Skermanella sp. TT6: one gene and its partner. The protein of the gene in region 1 interacts with the protein of each later gene in a pairwise test. Links are inferred from orthologs where the notes say so. Each region holds a gene or a part of one and is shown in the gene's direction. Other genes may lie near its edges. The genes, in order: murG and IGS68_RS10550.

Evidence for each region.
Region 2: the proteins of murG (region 1) and IGS68_RS10550 interact in binary tests that used the Escherichia coli proteins (3 or more experiments, as listed by UniProt). The link is inferred for Skermanella sp. TT6 from one-to-one orthologs.

The regions. Positions count from the first base shown.
Region 1 is NZ_CP067420.1:1,469,446-1,477,975, reverse strand. What follows is about bases 1,331-4,329. They hold murG (undecaprenyldiphospho-muramoylpentapeptide beta-N-acetylglucosaminyltransferase), read left to right. Parts: upstream 1,331-2,237; coding sequence 2,238-3,422; downstream 3,423-4,329. Other genes in these bases: ftsW (putative lipid II flippase FtsW), read left to right, coding at 1,331-2,241. Outside these bases: murD (UDP-N-acetylmuramoyl-L-alanine--D-glutamate ligase), read left to right, coding at 1-1,120; more of ftsW, read left to right, coding at 1,117-1,330; murB (UDP-N-acetylmuramate dehydrogenase), read left to right, coding at 4,849-5,823; IGS68_RS06840 (D-alanine--D-alanine ligase), read left to right, coding at 5,820-6,749; IGS68_RS06835 (cell division protein FtsQ/DivIB), read left to right, coding at 6,737-7,645; cell division protein FtsA, read left to right, coding at 7,781-8,530. UniProt on the Escherichia coli protein: Cell wall formation. Catalyzes the transfer of a GlcNAc subunit on undecaprenyl-pyrophosphoryl-MurNAc-pentapeptide (lipid intermediate I) to form undecaprenyl-pyrophosphoryl-MurNAc-(pentapeptide)GlcNAc (lipid intermediate II).
Region 2 is NZ_CP067420.1:2,232,110-2,240,498, reverse strand. What follows is about bases 3,559-6,416. They hold IGS68_RS10550 (TrmH family RNA methyltransferase), read left to right. Parts: upstream 3,559-4,463; coding sequence 4,464-5,369; downstream 5,370-6,416. Other genes in these bases: IGS68_RS10545 (lysophospholipid acyltransferase family protein), read left to right, coding at 5,433-6,224; IGS68_RS10555 (YdcF family protein), read left to right, coding at 3,831-4,433; IGS68_RS10560 (cell division protein FtsX), read left to right, coding at 3,559-3,834. Also shown: IGS68_RS10580 (TIGR02302 family protein), read left to right, coding at 1-601; IGS68_RS10575 (response regulator), read right to left, coding at 922-1,317; IGS68_RS10570 (MJ0042-type zinc finger domain-containing protein), read right to left, coding at 1,427-2,101; cell division ATP-binding protein FtsE, read left to right, coding at 2,291-2,953; more of IGS68_RS10560, read left to right, coding at 2,953-3,558; IGS68_RS10540 (adenosylcobalamin-dependent ribonucleoside-diphosphate reductase), read left to right, coding at 6,477-8,389.

The DNA.
Region 1 (8,530 bases):
GAAGGATGCCGGCCTGCCCATCGTGGGCGACATCGAGCTGCTGTACCGGGCGCAGCCCAAGGCGGCCTATGTCGGGATCACCGGGACGAACGGCAAATCCACCACGACGGCGCTGATCGGGCACATCCTGGCGCTCGCCGGCCGGAGGATCCAGGTCGGCGGCAATCTCGGCACGCCGGTCCTGAGCTTCGAGCCGCTGGGGGAGGACGGCATCTACGTGCTGGAGATGTCCTCGTACCAGCTGGAACTGGTGCCCTCCGTCGGGTTCAACGTGGCGATCCTGCTGAACGTCACGCCCGACCATCTGGACCGCCACGGCGGCATGGACGGCTATGTCGCCGCCAAGCGCCGCATCTTCCAGCACCCGAAGCGCTCGCACACAGCCATCGTCGGCGTGGACGACGCCCATTGCCGGGCCGTCTTCGAAGATCTGGAGCACACCGTCCCCTGCGCCGTGGTCCCCGTCTCGGCGGAGCGGCCGACCAAGGGGATCCATGTCCTGGACGGCAAGCTGTACGACGGCGGCGCCGAGCCGGTGATCGACCTCGCCGGGATCGCCGCCCTGCCCGGCCGGCACAACTGGCAGAACGCGGCGGCGGCCTTCGCGGCGGCCCGCGCCTGCGGCGTCCCGGTGGACACCATCCTGGAGGGCCTCCGCAGCTTTCCCGGACTGGCGCACCGCCAGCAGATGGTGGCGGACCGGAACGGCATCCGCTTCGTCAACGACAGCAAGGCGACCAACGCGGACGCGGCGGCCAAGGCGCTGGTCTGCTACGACCCGATCTACTGGATCATCGGCGGGCAGCCCAAGGAAGGCGGCCTGGACGGTCTGGAGCCTTTCATGCCGCGCATCCGCCACGCCTTCCTGATCGGGCAGGCGACGGAGCAATTCGCCGCGTGGCTCGACCGCCACGGTGTCGCCTATACCCGGTGCGGAACCCTGGAGGCTGCCGTGCCGGCCGCGGCGGCCATGGCGCGGGACGAGGCGCTCCCCGGCGCCACCGTGCTGCTGTCGCCGGCCTGCGCCTCCTGGGACCAGTTCAGGAGCTTCGAGCACCGCGGCGAGGTGTTCGCGGCCCTGGTCAATGATTTTCTGGTGAAGAAGGAAATCGCGGGATGACCGCTTTCGCCCGGACCGACCATTCCATATTCGGCAAATGGTGGTGGACGGTGGACCGCTGGACGCTGGCGGTGGTGGCGGTCCTGATGGGCCTCGGCATCGTGCTGGTCCAGGCGGCCAGCCCCGCCGTGGCCGAACGCATCGGGCTGGACAATTTCCACTTCGTCCAGCGGCACATCCTGATGCTGGTCCCGGCCTGCATGCTGATGGTCGGCGTCTCGCTGCTGAGCCCTCGCGGGATCCGGCGGACCGCGGTGATCGCCTTCATCTTCTTCACCATCCTGCTGGCGCTGACCATGGTCATCGGCTTCGAGATCAAGGGTGCGCGCCGCTGGATCCATGTCCCCGGCCTGTCGATCCAGCCGTCGGAGTTCGTCAAGCCGGCCTTCGCCGTGGTCGCCGCCTGGCTGTTCGCCCACGGCAAGACCAGCGACCGGTTCCCCGGCGCGATCATCTCCATCATGCTGTACCTGATGATCGTCGGGCTGTTGATGATGCAGCCGGACCTGGGCATGACCTTCGTCGTCTCGGTGGTGTGGTTCTGCCAGTTCTTCCTGGCGGGGCTGCCGATCGTCCTGGTCGCCATCCTGGGCGTGCTGGGCATCACCGGCCTGGTCGGCGCCTACATGCTGTTCCCACACGTGTCGAGCCGCATCGACCGCTTCCTCGACCCGGCGGCGGGCGACAACTACCAGGTGACCCGGTCGCTGGAGGCGTTCCAGAACGGCGGCGCCTTCGGTACCGGCCCCGGCCAGGGCAGCATCAAGATGATGCTGCCGGACGCCCATGCCGACTTCATCTTCGCGGTCGCCGGCGAGGAGCTGGGGCTGTTCTGGTGCCTCGTCCTGATCACGCTGTTCGCCTTCATCGTGATCCGCGGGTTCCTGCGGGTGATGCGCGACGACAACCTGTTCGTCGTCCTGGCGGTCACCGGGCTGCTGACCCAGTTCGGGCTCCAGGCCTGGATCAACATGGCGTCGAGCCTGCACATGATGCCGACCAAGGGCATGACCCTGCCCTTCATCAGCTACGGCGGCTCGTCGCTGCTGGCGCTGGGCTTCGGCATGGGCATGGTGCTGGCGCTGACCCGCAAGCGCTTCGGCGGAGGAGACGGGACATGACGCCCATCGAGACGCAAGCCCCCGTCGTCCTGGCCGCGGGCGGCACGGGCGGGCACATGTTCCCGGCGGAGGCGCTGGCCCGCGAGCTGCTGGCGCGCGGCAACCGGGTGGTGCTGGTCACCGACCGCCGCGGCAAGGCCTTCGGCGACGCCCTGCCGGAGGTCGAGGTCCACCGCATCCGCGCGTCGAGCTTCGGCAGCGGCGTGATGGGCAAGCTGCGCGGCGCCGTCGAGCTGGGCCTGGGCGCCCTCCAGGCGCGGCGCCTGATCGCGGCCCTGCGGCCTTCCGTCGTGGTGGGATTCGGCGGATACCCGTCGGTCCCGACGGTGCTGATGGCGCAGCGGGCCGGCGTGCCGACCGTGCTGCACGAACAGAACGCGGTGCTCGGCCGGGCCAACCGGATGCTGGCGTCGGGCGCCGCCCGGATCGCCACCAGCTTCGCAACCGTGTCGGCGGTCAAGCCGGCCGACCGGGCGAAGCTGGTGACGACCGGCAACCCGGTGCGCCCGGCCGTCACCGCCGTCCGCGACCTGCCCTATCCGACGCTGGAACCGGGCGGCGAGCTTCGGCTGCTGGTGGTCGGCGGCAGCCAGGGGGCCCGGATCTTCAGCGAGATCGTGCCGGAAGCGCTGGCGCTGCTGCCCGCCATGCTGCGGGAGCGCATCCGCCTCGCCCAGCAATGCCGGCCGGAGGACCTGGAAGCGGCGAAGGCCGCCTTCGCCAGGGCCGGGGTCGATGCCGAGCTGTCCAGCTTCTTCCGCGACGTGCCGGACCGGCTGGCGGCCTGCCACCTCGCCATCTGCCGCTCGGGCGCCTCGACCGTAGCCGAGCTGGCCGCGGCCGGCCGGCCGGCCGTGCTGGTGCCCTACCCGTTCGCCATGGACGACCACCAGACCGCCAACGCGCAGGCCGTGGCCGATGCCGGCGGCGCCTGGCTGATGCCCCAGCCGGCCTTCACGCCGAAGGCGCTGGCCGACCGGCTGGAAGCCCTGCTCGACCTGCCCGCCACCCTGGCCAAGGCGGCCGAGGCGGCCCGCGCGCGCGGCGCCGCGGACGCGGCCTCGCTCCTGGCCGACATCGTCATCGACATCGCCCCTGGCGCCGCCAAGGGCGCCGCGTCACCCCGAAGCGACCGGCCCAAGGCCGGCGCGGACCGTTACTCCACCGAGGCCGCCGAATAATGAGAGCCCTGCCCCTGTCCATCGGGACGATCCACTTCGTCGGTATCGGCGGGATCGGCATGAGCGGCATCGCCGAGGTGCTGCGGAACCTGGGTTATTCCGTCCGCGGGTCCGACATCGCCGACAGCGCCAACGTCAAGCGCCTGCGCGCCCTGGGCATCCCGGTCGAGATCGGCCATCGCGGCGAGAACCTGGCCGACGCCTCGGTCGTGGTGATCTCCTCCGCGGTCAAGAAGGACAATCCCGAGGTCGCCGCGGCCCGTACCGCCCTGATCCCGGTGGTCCGCCGGGCCGAGATGCTGGGCGAGCTGATGCGGCTGAAATGGTCGATCGCGATCGGCGGCACCCACGGCAAGACCACGACCACCAGCATGGTCGGCACCCTGCTGGAAGGCGCCGGGCTGGACCCGACCGTGATCAACGGCGGCATCATCAACGCCTACGGCACCAACACCCGCCTGGGCGCCGGCGACTGGATGGTGGTCGAGGCGGACGAGAGCGACGGCACCTTCACCAAGCTGCCGGCGCTGATCACCGTCGTGACCAACATCGACCCCGAGCACCTGGACCATTACGGGACCTTCGACGGGGTCCGCTCCGCCTTCGACAGCTTCGTGCAGAACATCCCCTTCTACGGCTTCGCGGCGCTGTGCATCGACCATCCCGAGGTCCAGGCGATGATCCCGCGCGTCGCCGACCGCCGGATCGTGACCTACGGCTTCAGCCCGCAGGCCGACGTGCGCGCGGTGGACGTGGTGACCGGGACCGACGGCGCCCGCTTCGACGTGGCGCTCAGCGACCGCGTCGCCGGGGAGCCGCGCGTGATCGAGGGCATCCACCTGCCGATGTTCGGGCTGCACAACGTGCAGAACAGCCTGGCGGCCATCGCGGTCGGCAACGAGATGGGCATCGACGGCGACAAGATCCGGTCCAGCTTCGCCCGCTTCTCCGGCGTCAAGCGGCGCTTCACCAAGACGGGGGAGAGCAACGGCGTCACCGTGATCGACGATTACGGCCACCACCCGGTGGAGATCGCCGCCGTGCTGAAGGCGGCGCGGACCGCCGGGACCGGCCGGACCATCGCGGTGGTCCAGCCGCACCGCTACAGCCGGCTGCACAGCCTGTTCGAGGATTTCTGCGCCTGTTTCAACGACGCCGACACTGTCCTGGTCGCCGACGTCTATGCCGCCGGCGAGCAGCCGATCGAGGGCGCCGACCGCGACGGCCTGGTAGAGGGGCTCCGGATGCGCGGCCACCGCCAGGTGCTGCCGCTGCCGTCGGCGGAAGCCCTTCCCTCCATGGTCCGCGACCTCGCCCAGCCCGGCGACTTCGTCGTCTGCCTGGGCGCCGGCAACATCACCGCCTGGGCCAACGCCCTGCCCGGCGAGCTGGACAAGCTCCACGGCACCGAGGGAGGCAAGAACCGATGACGGCGGCCGCTCCCATGCACCACCACGAGCCCCACCTGATCGACCGCCTGCCGGCGGTGCGCGGACGGGTGACCGCGAACGCGCCGCTGGCGAACGTCACCTGGTTCCGCGTCGGCGGTCCGGCGGAGGTGATGTTCAGGCCGGCCGACGCCGCCGACCTGGCCGGCTTCCTGGCGGGCTGCCCGGCCGACGTGCCGGTGACCGTGATCGGCGTCGCGTCGAACCTGCTGGTGCGCGACGGCGGCGTGCCCGGCGTCGTGGTCCGGCTGGGCCGCGCCTTCGCCGAGATAGCCGTGGACGGCGGGACGGCGGACGGCATGGAGATCCGCGCCGGCGCCGCCGCGCTGGACCTGAACGTCGCGGTGGCGGCGCGCGACGCCGGCATCGCCGGGCTGGAGTTCCTGTCGGGCATCCCCGGCACGATCGGCGGCGCGCTCCGCATGAACGGCGGCGCCTACGGCCGCGAACTGTCCGACGTGGTGGTCTCGGCCACCGCCCTGGACCGCCAGGGGCGGGAGCACGTTCTGGACCGAGGGGCGCTGGGCCTGACCTACCGGCACTGCGCGGTGCCGGAGGATTGGATCTTCACCGGCGCCACGCTGCGCGGGCATCCCGGCGATCCTGCCGGGATCGGCCACCGCATGCACGAGATCTCGTCGGCCCGGGCCGACAGCCAGCCGGTGCGCGCGCGGACCGGCGGCTCGACCTTCGCCAACCCGCCGGGCGAGAAGGCCTGGGCGCTGATCGACCGCGCCGGCTGCCGGGGCCTGATGATCGGCGGCGCGCAGGTGTCGGAGAAGCACTGCAACTTCCTGCTCAACCTGGGTTCCGCCACGGCGGACGACCTGGAGTCCCTGGGCGAGGAGGTCCGCCGCCGCGTCTACGAGACGTCGGGCATCGAGCTGCGCTGGGAAATCCGCCGCATCGGCGTTCCCGCGCCGGGCAAGACCATTCCGGGGAGCACGCCATGACCGCGAAGCCGCAGCATGTCGCCGTCCTGCTGGGCGGCTGGTCGGCCGAGCGGGAGGTGTCGCTGGTCAGCGGCGCCGCCGCGGCCAGGGCGCTGCGGGAGAGCGGCTACCGGGTCACCGAGATCGACGTGAGCCGCGACCTGGGCGCGCTGATGGCCGCCCTGACGCCGCGCCCCGACGTGGTGTTCAACGCGCTGCACGGCCGCGGCGGCGAGGACGGGACGATCCAGGGCGTGCTGGACATCCTGGGCCTGCGCTACACCCATTCCGGCATGACGGCCTCCGCGATCGCCATGGACAAGACGCTGACCAAGCGGTTGCTGGAGAGCGTCGGCGTCCGCTCGCCCAAGGGGATGGTGGCGACGCGGGAGCAGGTGCTGGCCGGCGACATCATGCCAGCCCCCTATGTGCTGAAGCCCAACAACGAGGGATCGAGCGTCGGCATCCGGATCGTCCGCCCGGGGGACAACCGCGACCTGGTGGACGCCGAGAGCTGGAACCACGGCGAGACGGTCCTGATCGAGCAATACATCCCCGGCCGCGACCTGACCGTCGCGGTGATGGGCGACCGTGCCCTGACCGTGACCGAGATCCGGCCCCATTCCGGCTTCTATGACTATTCGGCGAAGTATACCGACGGTCGGGCTACGCACCTCGTCCCGGCCCCCGCCCCGCAGGCCGTTCTGGACGAGGCCATGCGGATGGCCCTGCTCGCCCACCGGACTTTGGGCTGTGCCGGGGTGAGCCGCAGCGACTTCCGTTGGGACGATGCAATTAAGGATAGCGCCGGAGTTTATTTCCTAGAAATTAACACACAGCCCGGTATGACCCCCCTGTCCTTGGTTCCCGAACAGGCGGCACATCTGGGTATATCCTTTGCCGAACTGGTCGTCTGGATGGTGGAGAACGCCGCATGTCACGTGTGAACAAGCCGACCCTCTGCGCGCCACGCGACCTTCGCGCCCGCACGGCGGAGCGCGCGCGCAACGCCACCCAGAAGGCCACGGAGAAGGCGAACCGCCGCCGGTCCTGGCCGCGCTGGACCGAGAAGGCGATGCGCCTGGGCCTGATCGCGTTCCCGATCCTGCTGGCCGGCGGCGCCGGGGCCTGGGCCTATCAGACCGGGTGGTTCGGCACCATGGCCGACCGGACGACCGCCGCCCTGATCGACCTGACCGTCGATGCCGGGCTGGAGGTCCAGGAGGTGCTGGTCGAAGGCCGGGTCGAGACCGACCGGAACGCCGTGATGGCGGCGATCCAGGTCAAGCGCGGCGACCCGATCCTGCGGTTCGATCCGGAGGCGGCGCGCGCCGGCCTGGAACGGCTGCGCTGGGTCGCGACCGCCACGGTCGAACGCCGCCTGCCCGACACCGTGTTCGTCAAGCTGGACGAGCGCAGGCCGATGGCGCTGTGGCAGCGCGACGGGAAGCTGGCGCTGATCGACCGCGACGGCGAGGTGCTGACCGAGCGCGAATTGGGCCGCTACAACAACCTGCTCCAGATCATCGGCGCCGATGCGCCGAAACACGCGCCGGAACTGCTGGGGCACCTGGCGACCGTGCCCGCGCTGTTCGAGCGGGTCAATGCCGCCAGCCGCGTCGGCGGCCGGCGCTGGGACCTGCATCTGGCCAACGGCGTCGTGGTCCGCCTGCCGGAGAGCGACATCGGCGGCGCCCTGAAGCATCTGGCCGAGCAGGAGCTGAAGCAACCGGTGCTTGATCGCGACATAGTCGCCGTCGACCTCCGCCTGCCGGACCGGCTGGTGATCCAGACTTCGGCGACTGCGGCACAACGTCGCCGTGTGCCTGAGGAAAAGATCTAAAGCCGTATCCGACTAACCGAAATAGGTAATACATACCAAATGCAGTAAGGCAATCGCCGTTTGAAATACTGTATCTTGGGATGATAAAGTGATTACTGCGTTAGGCCGAGGCCTGAGGGGACTGCGAGCGAAGCGATGGCCTTCAACGGGAGCAAGAGAGTGAAGCGACCGGTGCGCGGCGGGGTAATCGCCGCGCTGGACGTCGGCACAACCAAGGTCTGCTGCTTCATCGCGCGGGTCGAGGATGGCGGCGCGTTGCGGATCATCGGGATCGGCCATCAGGTATCACGCGGCCTGAGGGCCGGCACCATCGTCGACATGGACGCGGCGGAACAGGCGATCGGCACGACCGTCCACGCCGCGGAGCAGATGGCGGGCGAGACGATCCGCGAGGTGCTGGTCAACATCTCCGGCGGCCAGCCGGTCTCGCAGACGACCAACGTCGAGATCCCGATCGGCGGGCACGAGGTCGGCGACGCCGACGTGCGCCGGGCCCTGGCCCAGGCTCGCCAGTTCCAGGGCAACGCCGACCAGGAGCTGATCCACTCCATCGCGGTCGGCTATTCGATGGACGGCAACCGCGGCATCCGCGACCCCCGCGGCATGTTCGGCGAGAAGCTGGGAGTCCAGCTCCACACCGTGACCGCGGGATCGAGCGCGGTCCGCAATCTCGCCACCTGCGTCGCCCGCTGCCACCTGGACATCGAGAGCTTCGTCGTCTCCCCCTTCGCCAGCGGCCTCGCGGCCCTGGTCGAGGACGAGATGGAGCTGGGCTGCACCCTGATCGACATGGGGGGCGGCACCACGACCATCTCGGTCTTCTTCGACGGCAAGTGCGTCTACACCGACTGCGTGCCGGTCGGCGGCAGCCACGTGACGAACGAC
Region 2 (8,389 bases), 760 kb from region 1 along the record:
AGGGCAGCAGGGGCAGATGCCGAGCCGGCAGCAGCGCCCCGGCCAGCGCGGCCAGCAGGGACAACAAGGGCAGCAGGGACAACAAGGTCAGCAGGGCCAGCAGGGCCAGGGTTCGGCAAGCGCGGCCGAGCAGGAGGCGCTTCGGCGCGAACTGGGTGAACTGATGCGGCAACTGGGCGAGATGGGCGGAGAGATCCCGCGCCCCCTGGGCCGGGCCGAGCGGGCGATGCGCGATGCCGGCCAAGCGCTGGAGCAGGGCATGCCCGGCGCCGCGGTCCCGCCCCAGACCCAGGCGCTGGACGAACTCCAGCAAGGCCTGCAGTCCATGGCCGAACAGATGGCGCAGCAGATGATGATGGGCCAGCAGCCGGGCCAGATGCCCGGCCAGCAGCAGATGCAGCAGTCGAACCGCGGCCGGGACCCGCTCGGCCGCCCCCTGCCCGGCTTCGGCCGCGCGGACACCAACGACGTGCGGATTCCCGAACAGTCGGACCTGCAGCGCGCCCGGGAGATCCTGGACGAACTCCGCCGCCGCGCCGGCGAGTTCAACCGTCCGCAGTTGGAGCTGGACTATATCGACCGCCTGCTTCGGCGCTTCTGAGAGACGGGGCGGCCCCGTGAGGTAGTCTTGTAGGTCGGCGAGAGCGAAGCGGCAGCCGACACCTGCTGGTGCTGCACAGTGGTTCTGACAAGTCCTGTGGAGCGGAGTGGCGTAGGTCGGCCTTCGCCCGTCAGGGCGAACGCCGACACCCTGCGTCAACGCTCCGGCCACGCTGTCGGCGTCGGCCTTCGGCCGAGGCCGACCTACGGTTCATCGATCAAAACCACCGTGTAGAGCCTCTACTCGCCTGCTTGTCGGCTGCCGCTTCGCCATAGCCGATCTACAGTTGCCGCCAGGTCCGACTACAATGCAGGATCGGCTCAGTCCCTGCCGCCGATCTCCAACGCTGCGCGGGCTGCGGCGCAGATTTCCTGAAGGCTGAAAGGCTTGGGGATCACCGCGTGGATCAGGGCTTCCAGGTTGCGGGCGCGGGTGTGCTCCGCCGGGTAGCCGGTGATCAGCAGGATCCTGATCTCCGGACGGTGCTTGGCGGCGCTGAGCGCCAGCGCAATGCCGTCCACGACCGGCATGACGATATCGGCGACCAGCAGGTCGTAAGGCTCGGTATCGAGCGCCTGGAGGGCCTGCTGGCCGTCCTCCACGTCCGTCACCGCGAAACCGGCATGCCTGAGCGCGCGGGCGACGAAGCTGCGCACCCCGGGGTCGTCCTCGGCGAGGAGGACCCGGTGCGCGGGAATTCCCGGAACTTCACTCATCGGCTGCTGAACCCGCGGCTGTCCTGATCGATACCGCCGCCAGTTAGCCACCGGAACGGACGGCGGTCCAGGACGCCGGCGAAGGACCGGGGCCCGCGCCCGGAGTAGTTCAGCCGCCGGTTCCCTGCTGGAAGGTGATGGCGATTTCGGCGATCACGCCGGGAGGTTCGCGCATCTCGCTCTGGAAGGTCGCGATCTCGCCGGGGAGCAGCGTCTCGTGCGAGGCGGTGAAGCTCCAGTCGCCGACGGGGACCTTGTCCGGTCCCAGGGTCACCGCGCGAAGCGGCGGCACCGCACGCTCCCGGTCCGAGACGTTGGTGATCTGCCCTTCGATCACGAGGATCGTGATGCCATCCTCGACCCGCTTCTCGGACCGGACGTTCTGGAGCTGCAACCCGGCGCCCAGCGCCTCGACCGGCAGGCCGATGGTCTCGAACAGCCTTGCCGAGGGGGGCCAGATCTCGGCGATCTCCTGCCGCATGAACAGCCCGCCGGCCAGAAGCAGCACGACCGCCGCCGCCGCGGAGACGATCAGCGGAGCTTTCGACTTGGGCTTCGGCGGCACAGGCTTGCGGATCGCCGGCAGGTTGGATCCGGGCGGGATCGGCTTGACCTCGATCTCCTCCGGCGGGGGTGCCAGATCGACGGGCTTGGGCATGTCCACCGGCGGGCGCTGCATCCAGCTGTGGCCGCACTTGGCGCAACGCACCATGCGCCCGTCCCTGCCCAGGGTGGCGGGGTCGACCAGATAGCGGGTAGAACAGGCCGGGCAGGTGAGAATCATAAAAGCTATGAAGAAATCGTGGAATCGCAGGATGTCTTATAGAAACTAAGGAGGTATTAAGCAAGTCGGGGGCTTGCTTCATATGCCGAAGCGCCGCTGGTATAGACGCCTTCGGGCGCGCCGTGCGATGCTGCCCGCCGTCCAGGGTTGCGAAGGTGGAAGGATTTGATTCGTTTCGAGAATGTCGGTATGCGCTACGGCAATGGGCCGGAGGTGCTGCGGGACGTCAGCTTCACGTTGGAACCCGGGACGTTCCATTTCCTGACCGGCGCCAGCGGCGCCGGCAAGTCCTCGCTGCTGCGCCTGATGTATCTGGCGCACCGGCCGTCGCGCGGGCTGATCACCATGTTCGGCCACGACATCGCGTCGCTGAAGCGGGGCGAGCTGCCGCCGCTGCGCCGCCGCATCGGAGTGGTTTTCCAGAATTTTCGCCTGCTCGACCATCTCTCGGCGCTGGACAACGTGGCATTGCCGCTGCGGGTCGCCGGAGCGCGTGAGTCGCAGGTGCGCGAGCATGTGGCGGAGCTTCTGAGCTGGGTCGGCCTGGGCGACCACCTGAACGACAAGCCGGCGACGCTGTCGGGCGGCCAGCAGCAGCGAGTCGCCATCGCGCGGGCGGTCATCACGCGGCCCAGCCTCCTGCTCGCCGACGAGCCGACCGGCAACGTGGACGACAGGATCGGCATGCGCCTGCTCCACCTGTTCGAGGAACTGAACAAGCTCGGCACGACCATCGTGATCGCGACCCATAACGAAATGATGATAGAACGGTTCGGCTACGCCCGCATGGTGCTCGACAAGGGCATGCTCCAGCACCTGCCGCGGGGCGGCGGCGCAACCCGGATCGCCTGATGTTCCGCACCCACTACGATCTGCCGCTTCAACGCGACGTGACGGGACGGTTCCTGCCCTGGATCATCGCCCTGATGGTCTATCTGGCGATCCTCGCGATGGCCGGGTCCATGGTGCTGTCCGACATGGCGCGGCGCTGGGACCGCGGCCTTGCCGGAACCCTGACCGTCCAGGTGCCGCCGCTGCCCGAGGGAACGCCGGCGCTGGACCAGCGCGTCCAGTCCGCGCTGGGCGTGCTTCGCGCCACGCCGGGAATCGCCAGGGCCGATCCCCTGCCCCGCCAGGATCTGCAGGGCCTGCTGGAGCCGTGGCTGGGCACCGGCGCGCTGAACGCCGACCTGCCCGTGCCGGCCATGATCGACGTGGCCCTGGCCGGCGGCAGGATCGACATGAACGGCCTTGCCCAGCGGCTCAGGGCAGCGGTGCCCGGAGCCGAGCTGGACGACCACGCGGCTTGGCTGAAGGATCTGCTCGCGATCGCCCGGGCGGTCGAGGCGGTGGCGCTGGGAATACTCGCGCTGGTCGGCGGGGCCGCGGTCGCGACGGTGATCTTCGTCTCCCGCGCCGGCCTCGCGATCCACGGGCAGGTGGTCGAGCTGCTGCATGTCATGGGAGCGCCCGACCGCTACGTCGCCCGCCAGTTCCAGAGCCATGTGCTGGGACTTGCGATCCGCGGCGGGATCATCGGGACGGTGCTGGCGGCGGCGACCCTGATCGCCCTGAAGCGGGCCGGAGGGGAGTATGCGGCCGGCCTGATGCCCGACATGGCGCTGAACCAGCTTCAGCTGGTGTCCCTGGCCGCCGTCCCGGCGATCGCGGCCGTCCTGGCGGCGGTGACCGCCCGGATCACCGTCATGCGCGCCCTGGCGCGGATGCCGTGATCCTGGCGCAGCGCGTCGCGCGCGTGCTGCTGCCGCCGGCCGCGCTGCTGGGTCTGGCCCTGGTCTGCTGGCTCGGCGGGCTGGTCTGGTTCGCCCAGACCATCCCGAGGGAGGACGGCTGGGCCGACCGCGCGACCGACGCCATCGTCGTCCTGACCGGCGGCAGCGAGCGGATCAGCACGGGGGTCCAGCTCCTCTCCCGCGGCCTGGGTCGGACCCTGTTCGTGTCCGGCGTCCATCAGGGCGTCGACCTTCGTGACATGCTGCGGGCGGCCAGGCTGGAGCCGAGCACCCTGGAATGCTGCATCGTGCTGGGCTACGAAGCCGGCGACACGGTCGGCAACGCCGCGGAGACGGCGGCCTGGATGCGGAGCCGGAGTTACGAATCGCTGCGCCTCGTGACATCGAACTACCATATGCGGCGCAGCCTGCTGGAGTTCGGCATGGCGATGCCCCAGGTGGACGTGGTACCGCATCCCGTCGCTCCCGACGCGGTCAAGCTGGCGGACTGGTGGCGCTGGCCCGGAACGCTGGCGCTGATCGTCAACGAGTACAACAAGTACCTGTTCGCCCTGGCGCGCTATACGCTGTCGTCCTGATGCCGAGCCCCGGCAGGAATGATCCGAACCATGCCCAAACCACCCCGCCCCCGTCCCCAGCCCGGCAAGGGCGCCCCCCGGTTCAAGGCGGCGGGCCGCCGGCCTCCCGGCAGGGCCGCTCCCGAGCTGATGGACCGCCCGGAAAGGCCCGAACCGCCGCAGGAGAAGCTGCTTCGGATCACCGGCCTTCCGGCGGTCTCCGCGCTGTTCGAGCGCAACGGCCGGCTGGTCGAGCGCCTGTTCTTCGACGAGCGGAACGCCGGGGCGGTCGCCGCCTTCTGCCGCGACCTGGCGAAGGCGCGCAAGCCCTACCGGCAGGTCGATACCGACGAGCTGGCGCGGGTCGCGGGAACGGTCCTGCACGGCGGCGTCGTGGCGGTGACCCGGCCCCGTCCCCTCCCGGCGTTCGATCCGGCCGAAGCGTCCCGCTGGGCGGCGGAAGGCAAGCCGCTGCTGCTGCTGGACGGCATCGGCAACCCGCACAACCTGGGCGCCATCGTGCGGACTGCGGCCTTCTTCGGGCTGGAGCGGATCGTCATATCCGACCATCCCGCGCAGGCCGGCCCGTCCGAAGCGAGCTACCGGGTCGCCGAGGGCGGGATGGAGCATGTCAGGCTCTACCGCGCGACCGGCTTCGCGCGGGTGCTGAAGCAGCTGGCGTCCAGCTACCGGGTGCTGGGAACCGCGCTGGGACGCGGGGAGCCGCTGGACCAGCCCGCCGACCGCCGGCCGACGGCCATCGTGCTCGGCAACGAGGAGGACGGACTGGGGCGCGAAATCCTGGACGCCTGCGAGGGAGTCGTGACCCTGGCGGGATCGGGCCGGGTCCAGTCGCTCAACGTCGCGGCCACCGCGGCGATCCTGATCCACGAACTGACCAGGGCGCGACCCTCCGTCCGCCAAGCCGGACTGGCGTCCGGCGCCCGGGCGCGCTAGAAGGGACGCCGCGCCGGGCGACCGGCGCATCCGACCGTGCGAGATACCTCCATTCAGAAGGCCTTGTCCAAGACGCCCATGACCGTCGCCCGTTCGCTCCTGTTCAATATCGCGTTCTTCACCTGGACGACGGTGTGCTGCTTCGGCCTGCTGTGGATGCTGCTGCTGCCGCGCCGGCAGATGGTGCATGTGGTGGAGTGGTACCTGCGGACCGTCTATTTCCTGGAGCGCGCGATCCTGGGGCTGGACTACGAGGTGCGCGGGCTGGAGAACGTCCCGCGGAACGGCTCCTACATCCTGGCGGCCAAGCACCAGTCCGCCTGGGAGACCATGAAGCTCCACCTGCTGATCGACGACCCGGCGATCATCCTGAAGCGCGAGCTGCTGTTCCTCCCGATCTGGGGCTGGTACGCCGCCAAGGCCCGGATGATCGCGGTCGACCGGAGTGCCCGCGGCAGGGCCATCGCATCGATGGTCGAGGGAGCCGCCCGGGTTAAGTCCGAAGGAAGGCCGATCGTCATTTTTCCCCAGGGAACCAGGACGGCCATCGGACGTTACCTCCCCTACCGGGTGGGGGTAGGAGTGCTCTACAAGGAACTGGACCTGCCGATCGTGCCCATGGCGCTGAATTCCGGCGTCTACTGGGGCCGGCGCAGTTTCCGGAAACGGAGCGGGAAAATTCTGGTGGAGTTCCTTCCGCCGATCGAGCCGGGCCTCGGACGGGACGCGGCGCTGGCGGAACTGGAAACCAGGCTGGAGGCGGCGACCGATCGACTGGTGGTGGAAGCGGGCGGCCCTCCCACGCAGAAGCCGGCCAAGCAGGTGCCCCAAGGAGCGCCGGCAGCAATGCCCTGACTTTTTCAGCCTGTGGAAAACTCTGTGGATGTGCGCGTCGGCGTTGCACCGGATGCGGCTCGCGTGCAATACCGGCCGATCTGTCCGGTTTACGACCGCCTTAAGAACATATCGGGAACAAAATCGGCTTGACCCGGGCGGACAAAGACACCAATTTTCCGGATAGGCCTGAAGAACTCCACGAAAATCCTTGTTGAACAATAAGTTTGACGTTTTCATCGCAGCCAGGAGCGGTGGCGGACGGAGACCAGCATGACCTCGGTGGCAGCCATATCCCAGCAGATCTGGGATATGAAATACCGGTTGAAGCTGCTTGACGGGCAGCCTGTGGACAAAACGGTCAGCGACACTTGGACGCGCGTGGCCAAGGCCCTGGCCGAGCCCGAAAGAGATCCCGCAGCGTGGGTCCCCCGATTCGCCGAAGCGCTGGCCGACTACCAGTTCCTGCCCGCCGGCCGGATCCTCGCGGGCGCCGGTACCGGACGCAACGTCACCCTGTTCAATTGCTTCGTCATGGGACGGATTCCGGACGACATGGGCGGCATCTTCGCCCACCTGCGGGAAGCGGCGCTGACCATGCAGCAGGGCGGCGGCATCGGCTACGACTTCTCGACGCTCCGCCCCAAGGGCGCCGCGGTGCTGGGCGTGGGGGCCGACGCCTCCGGCCCGCTGTCCTTCATGGACGTGTGGGACGCCATGTGCCGCACGATCATGAGCGCCGGACACCGGCGCGGCGCCATGATGGCGACCCTGCGATGCGACCACCCGGATATCGAAGCCTTCGTCGAGGCGAAGCGCGAAGCCGGGCGCCTGCGGATGTTCAACCTGTCGGTCCTGGTGACCGACGCCTTCATGACGGCGGTCCGCCAGGACGACGCTTGGCCGCTCACCTTCAACGGCACCGTCTTCAAGACCCTGCAGGCCCGCGACCTGTGGGACCGCATCATGCGGGCGACATACGCCTATGCCGAACCGGGCGTCATCTTCATCGACCGGATCAACCAACACAATAATCTGTGGTACGTTGAGGATATCTCTGCAACCAATCCATGCGGGGAGCAGCCGCTGCCGCCCTATGGCGCCTGTCTGCTGGGATCGATCAACCTCGCGGCGCTTGTCCGGAAGCCATTCACCGAGCAGGCGCACCTGGATATGGACCGTCTGGCGGAATTGGTGCCCTTGGCCGTCCGCATGATGGACAACGTGGTCGATGCCTCCCGCTTCCCGCTGCCCGAGCAATTGGCGGAGGCGAAGGCGAAGCGGCGGATCGGGCTGGGTGTCACGGGATTGGCCGATGCCCTGATCCTGTGCCGGGCGCGCTACGGCAGCGAGCAGGCGGTCGCCCTGACGGAGCAGTGGCTGGCGGCCCTGCGCCGGCACGCCTATCTGGCCTCGACCCGGCTTGCCGCCGAGAAGGGCAGCTTTCCGCTGTTCGACGCGGAGAAGTTCCTGGCGGGCGCCAATGCGCTGACGCTCGACACGGACGTACGCGACGCCATAGCGGCGTATGGCCTGCGCAACGCGCTACTGACGTCGATCGCGCCGACCGGCACGATCTCGCTGTTCGCCGACAACATCTCGTCCGGGATCGAGCCCGTCTTCGCCTACAGCTACGACCGGAACGTGCTGATGCCCGACGGCTCGCGCCGTCAGGAGGAGGTCTCCGACCATGCCTTCCGGCTGTTCCGGCAGATGTTCGGGGAGCAGGCTCCCCTGCCCGACTACTTCGTCGACGTGCAGGCGCTCAGCCCGGCCGACCATGTGGTGATGCAGGCGGTCGCCCAGAAATACGTCGACAGCAGCATTTCCAAGACGATCAACTGCCCCGAGGACCTGTCGTTCGAGTCGTTCAAGGATGTCTATGTCCACGCCTTCGAGCTTGGCTGCAAGGGCTGCACGACATACCGCCCCAACGAGGTGACCGGTTCGGTGCTCTCGGTGAAGAAGGCGGAGGAGAAAGCCAAGACTCCGCCTGCCGCGCCATCCACTCCGGCAACGGTGCAGGATGCGGGCGCCGTGGTCTACATGACCCAGCCGCTCGACCGGCCGGACGTGCTTCCCGGGCAAACCTACAAGGTCCGCTGGCCGGAGAGCGACCACGCCCTCTACATCACCCTGAACGACATCATCCAGGACGGGCGGCGGAGGCCGTTCGAAGTCTTCAT